3 regions of the Rhizobium gallicum bv. gallicum R602sp genome follow, and region 3 is predicted to be linked to each of the others. Evidence: riboswitches for the same ligand, from Rfam matches in the RefSeq annotation. Region 3 holds a riboswitch; each other region holds the start of a gene.
The links. Region 3 has a riboswitch for cobalamin ahead of bluB (5,6-dimethylbenzimidazole synthase). Riboswitches for the same ligand answer to the same signal wherever they lie in the genome.

Region 1 (4,223 bases), 130 kb from region 3:
GGCTGGCGAGCCGGAGCGTGAAAGGTCTTCCGGCTTGCGCGTGAGCCGCAGCGATCGCCGCAAGCTCGGTATCGGCCGCAGACAGGAACAGGATATCGGCGGGCGATTGGCCGAGGTCGACCGCCTCGTCGCCGTCGCTGATCGTTCCTCTCTGGGCAAGAAGCAGATGCATGGCCGAGCCTTAGACGAGTGCCTGGATGGCCTTGCGGACGGTGTTCTGATCCATCTCGTGCAATCCGATCACCACAAGCCGTGTGCCGCGCGCTTCGCCCGGCGCCCAGGCGCGGTCGAAATACTGGTCGATACGGCTGCCAACGGCCTGGACCTGCAACCGCATCTGCTTGCCCGCGACATCGGCAAAGCCCTTCAGGCGCAGAACATCGTGCTCGGCAATCACGCCTTTAAGCTTCTCGGCGAAGCCTGCCGGATCGTCGATCGGGCCAAGGTCGACCACGAAGCTGTCGAACTCGTCGTGATCGTGCGGCGTGCCGTCCTCATGCTCCAGCTCGTGATGAGACTTGCGGTTGCCGATGTCCTCTTCGGTCCCGATGCCGAGGCCAAGCAGCACGCTTGCCGGAACCTCGCCGTTCCTCGCCTCGATCATCGCCGGCTTGCGGGCGATGCGGGAGGCTACTTCGTGGCGCACGCGGCTGAGCCCTTTGCCGTCAAGGAGATCGGTCTTGTTGAGCACGATGAGGTCGGCGCAGGTCAGTTGGTCCTCGAAGAGTTCTTCGATCGGGCTTTCATGATCGAGCGAGGCGTCGTCTGCCCGGCGCGCATCCACCGCATCGTGATCGTCGGCAAAACGGCCGGCCGCGACGGCCGCACTGTCGACGACGGTGATGACACCATCGACGGTCACTTCGCTGCGGATATCCGGCCAGTTGAAGGCGGCAACGAGCGGCTGCGGCAGGGCGAGGCCGGAAGTTTCGATGACGATGTGATCCGGACGCTGGGCGCGCTCGAGAAGCTTCGTCATCGTTGGAATGAAATCGTCGGCAACGGTGCAGCAGATGCAGCCATTGGTCAATTCGATGATATCGTCCTCAGTGCAGTTTTCCGCGCCGCAGCCCTTCAATACGTCGCCATCGACGCCGAGATCGCCGAACTCGTTGATGATCAGCGCGATCTTCTTGCCGCCTGTGTTGGAAAGCAGGTTGCGGATCATCGTCGTCTTGCCGGCGCCGAGGAATCCGGTGATGACGGTTGCGGGGATCTTCTGCTGGCTCATAGGTTCAACCCTTCATTTTCAGCGGCAATCCGGCCGCGATGAAATACACGTCCGCGGCTTCCGCCGCTATCATCTGGTGCAGCCGTCCGGCATGGTCGCGGAAATCCCGGGCCATGCGGTTTTCCGGCACGATGCCTAGGCCGACTTCATTGGAAACGATGACGAGCCGCGCTCTTGCCTTCGGCAACCAAGCCGCAAGTGCTGCGAATTCCGCTGCCATATCGCGCTCCTCCATGATCAGATTGGTGACCCAGAGCGTCAGACAATCGACGAGGATCGCCCGGCCCCCGCGGTCGATAATGGAAAGACGGGCGACGAGCTCCAGCGGCTCCTCATGCGTCGTCCATTGTGGGCCGCGATCGGTTTTGTGGCTCTCGATCCGCTGACGCATCTCCTCGTCCCAGGCCCGGCCCGTCGCGACGTAGTGGCGCTCAAGGCCGCTATCGGCAACAAGCTGCTCAGCAAAACGGGATTTGCCGGAACGCGCGCCGCCGAGGACGAAGGCAGTGCCGCATGTGGGATGAGTCATCTGGAGTCCTGCGGCGTAAGAAACGGCGCTACCGACGCATGGCGCAGCCAACCCTCATTCTTGGGCGCGGAAGACACCCTGGAGATGGTTGTTTCATTCACGGCGCGGACGCGCCGTGGCCGGTTCCTTGTGACAATCCTCGGGTTAGACCCGAGGACAGGAATACGGGAAGTCGAAAGTGCGGTGTCCCGCAAAGACGCCACAAAATGCGGCATGGAATTCCATCGTTCAGCCATGACAACCTCCGTGCTGGCAGCGGGGAACAATGCCCCAGAATGGGCTCTTCGCCCGGCACGCATGGCAGGTCTCCTGGCTCGCGGGTGTCGGCCGACCGGGGCGACCCATCTAAGGTCGCCCCTGATCGCACCAGTGGATCTTCCTCGCCTTCCCGGCTGCATTCTCGTGAAAAGGCGGACGATTCGTAGAAATAGAGGCGTCCTGCCCCGGCTGATCACAATGCATTTCCAGTGGCTTTTCCGGCGCCCCAGCCACTTCACCTCATCCGCAACATGCGAAAGGAGCCGTGAACTGGCCTGAACGCCGGACGGAAGACCCTGACCGCTCTACAGTCGCGGGGTCGGCTGTGATGAAGACGCCCGGCTTGGGTCCGTCCCTTCACATTCCCTTTTCATCCGGAACGGCATCTGCCGTCCCGAAACCATCCGTAAGAATATTCATCGTTAGGCAAGCCGCCCTCCGAAGTCAATTGCGAGCACCCAAACGAGACCGGCGACGAACCGCTTCCAATTCGCGGTGCATTTCGCGCCGGGCTTTCGCCACATTTCGGGAGCAAGCGCCCCTATTGCCCTTGACGCTGTTGGCCGCCACCTAGTTCTTTGCATATGCTCACGAAATTGAATTTCCCGCGCCTCTACCGGCTCTACCGCCTGCTCGACGCCGGGCGGCTTCGTGCGCTTGCCCGCCGCAGTGAAATGGGCATGGTCTTCGCCGGGATCGCCGTCGGCGTGACGTCGGGCCTGGCTGTCACCGGCATGAGCCTCCTCTCACGCGAGCTGCATCGCTTGATCTTCGGCATCAGCGACATCGAACGGCTGAGTTCATCGCAGACAAACGACAAATTCCTGCTTCTGATGGCGCCCGTCTGCGGCGGGATGCTGCTCGGCCTTCTGTTTTTCATTCTCGCGCGAACCCGCAAGAAGCCCATGGTCGATCCCATCGAAGCGAACGCTTTGCATGGCGGACGGCTGTCGCTGACGGATAGCATCATCGTCGCCGTCCAGAATCTGGTTTCAAACGGCTTCGGCGCCTCCGTCGGCCTCGAGGCCGGCTATGTCCAGCTCGCGGCGGGTATCGCCTCCAAGCTCGGACTGAAGCTGCAGCTCCGCCGTGCAGATCTGCGCGTCCTTGTCGGCTGCGGCGCCGCCGGTGCGATCGCCGCGGCCTTCAACGCACCATTGACGGGCGCCTTCTATGCATTCGAGCTGATCATCGGCACCTACACGATCGTGTCGCTGACGCCGGTCGTCGTTTCCGCGCTCGTCTCGACGCTCGTCGCGCGCCTGCTGGCGGGAAGCGATTTCATGATCGATGTCGGTGCCTTCGGCACGGTGGTTCCGGCTGATTATATCCCTGCCCTGTTGCTTGGCGCCTTCTGCGCCGGCGTCGGCATCCTGATCATGCAGGGCGTAGCCTTCATCGAGGAGCTGGCGCGCAAAAGTTCGGTTCCGACGCCGCTTCGCCCGGCGCTCGGCGGCATCGTCGTCGGCCTTCTGGCGATGATTACGCCGCAGGTGCTTTCGGCGGGCCATGGTGCGCTGCATCTGAACCTTGGCCGTGATGTTGCCGTCCCGGTCCTGGTCGGACTTCTCCTGCTGAAATCCTTCGCATCGGCAATCTCCATCGGTTCCGGCTTCAGGGGCGGCCTCTTCTTCGCCTCACTCTTCATGGGCGCGCTGCTCGGCAAGCTTTTCGCCTATTGTGCCCCCTATTTCGCCCATGCGACACTCACGCCCGTAATCTATGCCGTGGTCGGCATGAGTTCGCTCGCCGTTGCGGTCATCGGAGGGCCGCTGACGATGACGTTCCTGGCGCTCGAGATAACCGGGGACTTTCCGATCACCGCGCTGGTACTTGCGGCCGTCATCACCTCGTCGCTCGTCGTGCGCAACACGTTCGGCTACTCCTTCGCGACATGGCGTTTCCATCTTCGTGGCGAAAGCATCCGCAGCGCCCATGATGTCGGCTGGATCCGCAATCTGACGGTCGACAAGCTGATGCGCTCGGACGTGAAAACGGCGAAGGTCAGCATCACGATTGATGATTTCAAGAAGGCCTTCCCGATCGGATCGAGACAGCGCGTCATCCTCGTCGATGACTCCGACAAATATGCCGGCATCGTGCTCGTTCCCGAAATCTACGCGAGCCCGGTCGACACCGACGACGAGGGCAAGGATCTGAAGGATTTCATCCGATACCGGAACGACTTCCTGCAGCCGCAGATGA
Region 2 (4,223 bases), on a different replicon from region 3:
TGTCACGTTGCCCCGTGACCGCCGCTGGGCGATCGAGATCAAGAGAAGTCTCACGCCAAAGGTAGAGCGGGGCTTCCACCACGCCTGCCTCGATCTGGAGCCGGATCGCCGCATCGTGGTGTACCCAGGCAGCGAAGCGTATCCTCTTGGCAATGATATCGAGGTGCTCCCTTTGCGCCAGCTTGGCGAACAACTCGCAGGCGGTCGGGAATAATATTCGCGCGGATACTGTCGCTATTTCAGTTCGTCGACACGTCTGGCGAACTTGTCAATCGTATCAACACGTTGTTTTTGCTTGCTCGTTCAGCGGGGCAGGTATGAAACAGTCAAAAGGCGTCGGGTGCCGCGCTTCGGCGGTCATACGAGCCTCTCATCGGCACCCGGATGCGGAAGCCCAGCCTGCTGCCCGGCACGACGTTCAGCAAGGCGCGGGAGCTCGGCGAATGTGATTCGAAGCGGCATTCAAGCGCTGCATCGCCTTCGGTCCCGACGGCCTGGACATGTTTCTGAAACTTCGCTAGAGATGGTAATGTTATTACATATCAAGAAGGGATTTCCGATGTTACCTAGATTGACGATCGCCGGGGCCTTTGCAGCAAGCCTCTCGGTGAACCCGGCCTCCGCTGAAGAGGAAAAGCAGACATGGCGCCTGTTCATCGCCGACCACACGGCACCCATCGCTCGTTCATTCGATGTCAAGACCGGTGAGCAGATCGGTGAGTTTGAGCTGAAGGGTTATGCGGCGCTGGCCGCCAGTCATTCCGGCCAAACAGTTTTTGCCGTCCAATCAGAAGCCAATACCGTCCAGGTGATCAAAACCGGCGTGACGCTTTCCGACCATGGCGAGCATCGCGATCTGGAAACATCCGCACCTTTGCTGCTGCAAGCCACTCTCGACGGGCAGCGGCCGGTCCACGCCGTCGTGCACGGCGACGACGTGGTGTTGTTTTACGATCGGGAAGGCAAAGCCAAGCTCGTTTCCGAAGAAGATCTTCTGGAAGGCGCAGCATCCGAAAAGCTCATAGATGCGACGGCACCGCACCATGGTGTCGCCGTGCCCATGGGGCAGAATATGCTGGTCTCGGTTCCCGATACCAAAACGGAAACCAAACCGGATGAGCTGCCGCCACGTCTGGGCCTACGTGTTCTAAACACAAACGGAAGACAGGTCGGCGATGTCACACCCTGCACGGCGCTGCACGGAGAAGCCTTCTCGGCAAAGCTCGGTGCCTTCGGTTGCGAGGAAGGCGTCCTGATTGCGCGTCCTGGCAAGGAGCAGACCGTGCAACTTAAAATGCTGGAATATGGCGACAGGCTGCCGAAGGGAAAAGTGACGACCTTGCTCGGCAGTAAGGTGATGCAATTTTTCCTGGGCAACTACGGCGAGGACAAGATTGCCCTGATCGACCCAGACGGCACCGAACCGTATCGCTTGGTCGATCTGCCGACCCGCCGGATCGATTTCGCGCTCGATCCTACGCGGGTCAAGAATGCCTATGTACTGACCGAAGACGGGCAATTGCATCTTGTCGACGTTCTAAGCGGTCAAATCACGACGTCGGCAAGGGTCACCGAGCCTTACAGCAAGGATGGTCACTGGCGCGATCCGCGCCCCCGGCTCGCAGTTGCAGGCGATCAGATCGCCATAACCGATCCTCGCCATAGCGTTGTGCGGATGATCGATATTGAGACCATGAAAGAGGTTCGGACCATCCCGGTTCAGGGACTGCCTTTCGGCATCGTCGCCGTCGGGGGATCAGGCGCTGTCCATTGATCGCCCTTGTATCTACGGCTTGACGTGACTGTTGCGCTCGGCATAACTGGGCGCGACGGTTCCCCGACGTAGACTCCGAGAGGATTAATAGGGAACACGGTGCGGAAGACCCAAAAGGGACCAAGACCGTGGCTGCCCCCGCAACTGTAAGCGGATTGCCGATCATCCTCGTGGCGCCACGCGCCATGCCACTGTGAGCTCGTTCTCATGGGAAGGCAGATGGTCCGGTGCATATCCGCGAGCCAGGAGACCTGCCGTCAAAGAGAGATCAATTGAACGGGCGGGGTTGCCCGGAACAGGAGACGAGATGATTTCTTTTGACGCCCCTAATCGGCGCAGACCCCTTCCGCGTGAGGCGGAACGGATCGCCCTTTTCAATAAACCATAGCCGCTGCAGGTAAAAAGCCAGTCGTGCCGGGCGGCGCGCCCGCCCGTATGGCCGGTGACCACCCTAAGCGTTTTCCATCAAAATCGGAGCGATCAGGCCGCCGCGCCGACGCATCCTCAACTCCCTGTGAGTGTTTCCATGTCATCCGATCCAAAACGTCGGCCGTTCATTCTGCGCCTTGCCTTCGCGGTATTGGCAACCTTTGCGATTTCTGCACCTGCTTTTGCCGCATCGACCACCTACCCCCTGACAATTGCCAATTGCGGCCGATCCATCACCTTCGATAGGGCGCCGGGCAAGGTGGTTTCGATCGGCCAGGCGATGACGGAAATCCTGCTGTCGCTCGGCCTTGCGGATCGCATCACGGGCACGGCGGTCTGGTTCAGCCCAGTGCTCAAACAATTCGATGCGGAAAACAGCAAGATCAAGCGGCTCGCCGACAATGATCCGAGCTTCGAGGCGGTGGTCGGAACCGGCCCCGACCTGGTTGCTGCCGAGTTCGAGTGGCATGTCGGCCCGAGTGGCTCGGTTGGAACCTACGATCAGTTTTCGAAGCTTGGCATCAACACCTATGTCGCTCCGGCCGATTGCGCCGCCAAGGACAATACGACGGGTGGTGATGGTGTGCGCAAGGAAATGCTGAAGACCGAGGTCATCTATCAGGAGATCGCCGAACTTGCCGCGATCTTTAACGTTCAGGACCGCGGCGAGGCATTGGTCGCAAGGCTGAAGGAGCGTGAGGATAAGGCGATCGCATCCGTTGCCGAGACAAGGGTAAAGGATATCCCGGTCGTATTCTGGTTCTCCAGCAAGGAAGTCGACGGGGAAGCCTTCATGGCCGGCCGCAACGGCGCGCCCGCCTATATCATGCGAGCCCTTGGGGCAAAGAACGTGATTGCCACGAACGAGGAATGGCCGTTGGTCGGCTGGGAAACGGTCGCCGGCCTCAATCCTGCAATCATCGTCATCGCCGGGATGGATCGTCGCCGCTACGCTGCCGACGATCCGGCCATCAAGCTTACCTTTTTGAACAGCGATCCTGTGGCAAGCAGGATCAGCGCTGTGGAAAAGAAGCAGGTGGTCGTCATGGACTCGCAGGCAATGAGCCCATCGATCCGCCTTGTCGACGGCATCGAGACGCTTGCAGTAGCCATACGGCAGTTTGGGCTGGCGAAGTGAGCAAAGACGCCGGGCAACGCAACGGATGGGGCGGCTTTGCCGGCTTGTCCCTACTTTCAATGGCTGGACTGACCTTGGCAATAGGCCTCGCCGTATCGATCGGCGAAATCGTCATACCGCTGCGGACGATTGCGGAAGCTATTGCCAACCGAATGTTCGGCACCTCCTTCGCAATCAAGCCGATCCATGAGGGTATCATCTGGGACTATCGACTGAGCCGCGCCCTGGTCTCTGCAAGTTCCGGCGCGGCTCTTGCGATGACGGGCGCCATGCTGCAGGCCCTGCTTCGCAATCCGCTTGCCGAACCTTATGTGCTTGGCATTTCGGCGGGCGCCTCGACCGGCGCGGTCGCCATCATGATCCTCGGCATCGGGTCCGGTGTGCTGACGCTTTCTACCGGCGCTTTTTTCGGCGCGGTGGCAGCCTTCGGTCTCGTCTCGCTTTTGGCCGCAGGCGCAGGCGGCGGCGCCGACCGGATCCTCCTGGCAGGCGTTGCCGGTTCGCAGCTCTTCAATGCGTTGACCTCCTATATCGTCACGACCTCGGCCAATGCCGAGCAGGCAAGGGGTATCATGTTTTGGTTGCTCGGGAGCCTCAGCGGCGTGCGCTGGACGGATGTTTTGCTCGTTACCCCCATTGCCGGCGGCGGCTTTGTGATCTGCATGCTTCACGCACGTGTGCTGGATGCCTTTGCCTTCGGTACGGACTCTGCCGCAGCGCTCGGCGTACCGGTACGGCGCGTGCGTCTTACCCTTCTTGGTCTGACGGCCGTGATGACCGCTGCCGTCGTCAGCATCGTCGGTTCGATCGGCTTCGTTGGTCTTGTCATTCCGCATGCGGCGCGCTTTCTGGTGGGTCCGGCTCACGAGCGGTTACTGCCGG
Region 3 (4,223 bases):
CGCCTGCCTGGTCGGTTTCCGCGATTATGTGAATAAGAACGGCTTCAAGAATGTCGTCCTCGGCCTCTCCGGCGGCATCGACTCGGCGATCTGCGCGGCGATCGCCGTCGATGCTCTCGGCGAGGAGCGCGTGCGAACCGTGATGCTGCCGTATCGCTACACGTCAACCGATTCGCTGAAGGATGCGGCCGACTGTGCCAAGGCGCTCGGATGCCGCTACGACATCGTGCCGATCGAGGAGCCGGTGAAAGGCTTCGCCTCGGCGCTCTCGCCGCTGTTCGAAGGAACCGATAGCGGCATTACCGAGGAGAACTTGCAGAGCCGGGCGCGCGGCACGATCCTGATGGCGATTTCCAACAAGTTCGGTTCCATGGTGGTCACGACCGGCAACAAGTCGGAAATGTCGGTTGGATATGCGACGCTCTACGGCGACATGAATGGCGGCTTCAATCCGATCAAGGACCTCTATAAAATGCAGGTCTATGCGCTGTCGCGCTGGCGCAATGGTCATGTGCCGCCGGACGCGCTGGGGCCGTCCGGCGAGGTGATCCCGCAAAACATCATCGACAAGGCGCCGTCCGCCGAGCTTCGCCCGGACCAGACGGACCAGGATTCGCTGCCGCCTTATCCGGTGCTCGACGACATCCTCGAATGCCTCGTCGAGAAGGAGATGGCTGTCGAGGAGATCCTCGCGCGGGGGCATGATGTGGCGACCGTCCACCGCGTCGAGCATTTGCTCTATCTCGCCGAATACAAGCGCCGGCAGTCGGCTCCGGGCGTGAAGATCACCAAGAAGAACTTTGGGCGTGATCGCCGCTACCCGATCACCAACCGGTTCCGCGACCGGTAACCCAAAATCCTGGAGGATGCATGCGCAGTTCGGTCGAGATCTATAATATCCGCTCCGGGGAAAGCCGGATTGTCGTCCAGACGGAAAAGCTGATCGAGGCGCCGAACTTTTCGCCTGATGGCGCCTATATGCTGTTGAATGGCGACGGGTTGCTCTACCGGCTGCGGCCGGACGGCTCCGGCGGCCTCCAGCTTGTCGATACGGATTTTGCGACGCAGTGCAATAACGATCACGGCATTTCGCCGGACGGGACACAAATTGTCATTTCCGACAAGACGGAATTCGGCAAGTCGGCGATCTATGTCTTGCCGGCGGCTGGCGGGACGCCGCGGCTGATCACCGACAATCTTCCCTCCTATTGGCACGGCTGGTCGCCGAGCGGCAAGGAGCTTGCCTATTGCGGCATTCGCGACGACGCCTTCGACATTTATACGATTTCCGTCGATGGTGGCCCCGAAAAGCGGCTGACGCATGGCGAGGGGCGAAACGACGGGCCCGATTATTCGGCTGACGGGAAATGGATCTACTTCAACTCCAGCCGCACCGGTCTCATGCAGATCTGGCGCATCCATCCGGATGGAACCGGCCTGGCGCAGGTGACGCACGACAACTATGGCAACTGGTTTGCGCATCCTTCACCGAAGAACGACAAGGTGCTGATCCTTTCCTACGATCCGGAGGTCTTCGATCATCCGCGCGACCTTGATGTGCGGCTGCGGCTGATGGACATGGACGGCAGCAACCCGACTACGCTGTTCGAGCTCTTCGGCGGGCAGGGCACGATCAATGTACCCTGCTGGTCACCGGATGGCGACGAATTTGCCTATGTACGTTACTTCCCGGAGACTTGAACGAGGCGCCGATTCAGGAGATAGAGACTGCTGTCAGGTGCCTGCATCCAGCAGGAGAATCGGGAATCCGGTGAAGGACCGGAACGTGCCCAACGCTGTGAGGCTGACGCTTGCTGCAACAATGGCCACTGGCATCTGCCGGGAAGGCTGCAGAAAGCGGGTGACGCCAAGTCAGAAGACCGGCCTGGCAAGATGGACCGAACCGCGCGGACGGCGGCGAGGTTTTGACGCTTCCTGCGCTGCGGTTGCGGGTGCTCAAGCATTGTTGGGGATTTAACGATGCAACTCGATCCTTTCGCCCCCGCCCTGGTTCCGGCCGGCGAGTTCTCCGAACACGACCGGGCCTCGGTCTATAGAGCCATCGAAACGCGCCGCGACGTGCGCGACCAGTTTTTGCCCGATCCTCTGCCCGACGATCTGGTGTCGCGGCTGCTTGGGGCGGCCCATGCCGCGCCGTCGGTCGGTTTCATGCAGCCGTGGAATTTCATCGTGATCCGCGATCCGAAGGTGCGCCAGGCCGCGTGGCAGGCGTTTTCGCGCGCCAACAAGGAAGCGGCCGAGATGTTTGAAGAGGAGCGGCGGGATATGTACAGAAGCCTCAAGCTCGAAGGCATCCGCAAGGCACCGCTCAGCATCTGTGTCACCTGCGATCCGGACAGGGCAGGGCCGGTGGTCATCGGCCGCACCCACAATCCGCGTACAGATGTCTATTCGACCGTCTGCGCCGTGCAGAACCTGTGGCTTGCCGCCCGGGCCGAAGGCATCGGGGTCGGCTGGGTCAGCATCTTCCACGATGCGGATATTCGGGAACTGCTCGGCATTCCGGAGCGGATCGAGATCGTCGCCTGGCTTTGCGTCGGTTATGTCGATCAGCTTTACCACGCGCCGGAACTGGCCGTGAAAGGCTGGCGACAGCGCCTGCCGCTGGAAGAACTGGTCTTCTGCGACCGATGGGGAAGCCAGTAACGCCGCGTCAGTTCTGCTGCGGCTGCGGTCCGGGCGTTGCGGGGTTCTTGAGATCGATCGCGCCCTGATCGCCGGCGAGGAACTGCGGACCGACCTGGCGGACTTTGCTGTTGGCCGGGTCATAAGGGCGGTCCGGCACCTGCGGCTGCGGGGCAGGCGTGGATGCGGCGCCCGATCGCGGCTTCGTCTTGATATTCGTAATCGAGCCTTTCCTCGGCGGGTCGATGATCGCCTGATTCTTGCGCATGTTCTCGTAATAGGCGGAGAGATTGCAGGAACAGGGGGACTTTTGGCCGGGCGCGCGGTTCTTGTAGGCAAAGGCATTCTGCATGGCGCTGTAGGGCGCACCGGTCGAGGCCGAGATCATGTTTGCGGCTTCGGTATTCGAGATGTCTTGATAGAAAAGCTCCGTCTCGATTCCAGGGCACATTTTCGAACACGTCGCTGCGTCGCGGTTGAAATCGATCGATGTTGCATTCGTGGTGATCGGGAAGAAGCCGCCGTCGCAGGTGCGCACGCACATGGTGCTGACATGCGACATGAGCTCACCGCGCGGCACGCCATATTGTAAGTCGCCCTGTTCGCCTTCTCCAAGCGGAATGAAGGTATCGCTCCGCATCGCCTGTTCTTCGGGACTTGGTCCCGGCGCATAGGCCTGCAGATCCGGGGCATAGTCGAGCTCGTCGTTGCAGCCGTTGTCTTCGAGCGCCGCCATCAGCTCGCGGCGCACGCGATAATCGGCGCCGCCCTGATTACGCAGGTCGTTGCGCCGCTCCTGCAGGTATCGAATGTTGTCGACCATGCGCGCCTCGGATTGCTGCAGCTCGCTGCAATAATGCGCATTCTCGCCGCCGATCACGACCATGCTGTCCATCGAGCAGCCGTAGACGCGAAGGTCGTTGCGGACTTTACGAAGCTCGAGATTCTGCTCGGCGATCGCGCTCGCATATTGGCGGACTTCGGGGCCGTTGCCGATGACATGGGGCAGATCGGCAATGCGGCCGCGCAGGTCGTCGCAGAACGCATGCGTCTGCGCGGCAGCAGGTGCGGCCAAGGCAAGCAGGATCGCAAGGGTCAGGTTTCGGCGTTTCACGGCATCATCCCGCAGCAAAGTCAGGCCAGAGTGCGGCGTGACATTCGCCGCATCCCGGCTTTTTAACCTGCTTCCGTTAACAAGCTGGCGACGCAATTGTAACGCATTTTCGCATTTTGCGACAACTTACGCCGGCTGAGAAGCCTCCACAACGGCAAGCGCGGCCATGTTGACCACTCCGCGCGAGGTGACCGAAGTCGACAGGATATGCGCAGGCTGTGCAGTCCCCAGCAGAATCGGGCCGACATGGAGCGCATCCATCATGGTGCGGACGAGGCCGAGCGAGATGTTTGCGGCATCGAGGTTCGGGAAGAGCAATAAGTTGGCTTCGCCGGCAAGCGAACTATCCGGCATGGCGCGCTTGCGCAGCGCTTCCGACAGTGCAGAACCGGCTTGCATTTCACCATCGACCTCCAGATCGGGGGCTTGTTCGCGCACGAGCTGCAGGGCATCGCGCATCTTG

Region 1: linked by a shared signal. The riboswitch ahead of cobU (bifunctional adenosylcobinamide kinase/adenosylcobinamide-phosphate guanylyltransferase) and the one ahead of bluB (5,6-dimethylbenzimidazole synthase) in region 3 are both predicted to bind cobalamin.
Region 2: linked by a shared signal. The riboswitch ahead of RGR602_RS38760 (ABC transporter substrate-binding protein) and the one ahead of bluB (5,6-dimethylbenzimidazole synthase) in region 3 are both predicted to bind cobalamin.

Annotation. Positions count from the first base shown of each region.
Region 1 covers NZ_CP006877.1:2,246,877-2,251,099, forward strand. The annotation lists gene cobN (cobaltochelatase subunit CobN) at 1-172, opposite strand, end outside; gene cobW (cobalamin biosynthesis protein CobW) at 182-1,231, opposite strand; gene cobU (bifunctional adenosylcobinamide kinase/adenosylcobinamide-phosphate guanylyltransferase) at 1,236-1,760, opposite strand; cobalamin riboswitch at 2,043-2,438, opposite strand; gene RGR602_RS11230 (chloride channel protein) at 2,603-4,223, shown strand, end outside.
Region 2 covers NZ_CP006880.1:1,683-5,905, reverse strand. The annotation lists gene RGR602_RS23420 (ATP-binding protein) at 1-214, shown strand, start outside; gene RGR602_RS23415 (metallochaperone AztD) at 560-1,774, shown strand; cobalamin riboswitch at 1,814-2,047, shown strand; gene RGR602_RS38760 (ABC transporter substrate-binding protein) at 2,301-3,341, shown strand; gene RGR602_RS23405 (FecCD family ABC transporter permease) at 3,401-4,223, shown strand, end outside.
Region 3 covers NZ_CP006877.1:2,113,493-2,117,715, reverse strand. The annotation lists gene RGR602_RS10575 (NAD+ synthase) at 1-850, shown strand, start outside; gene RGR602_RS10570 (TolB family protein) at 871-1,701, shown strand; cobalamin riboswitch at 1,720-1,903, shown strand; gene bluB (5,6-dimethylbenzimidazole synthase) at 1,981-2,667, shown strand; gene RGR602_RS10560 (DUF2865 domain-containing protein) at 2,675-3,760, opposite strand; gene RGR602_RS10555 (NADP-dependent malic enzyme) at 3,887-4,223, opposite strand, start outside.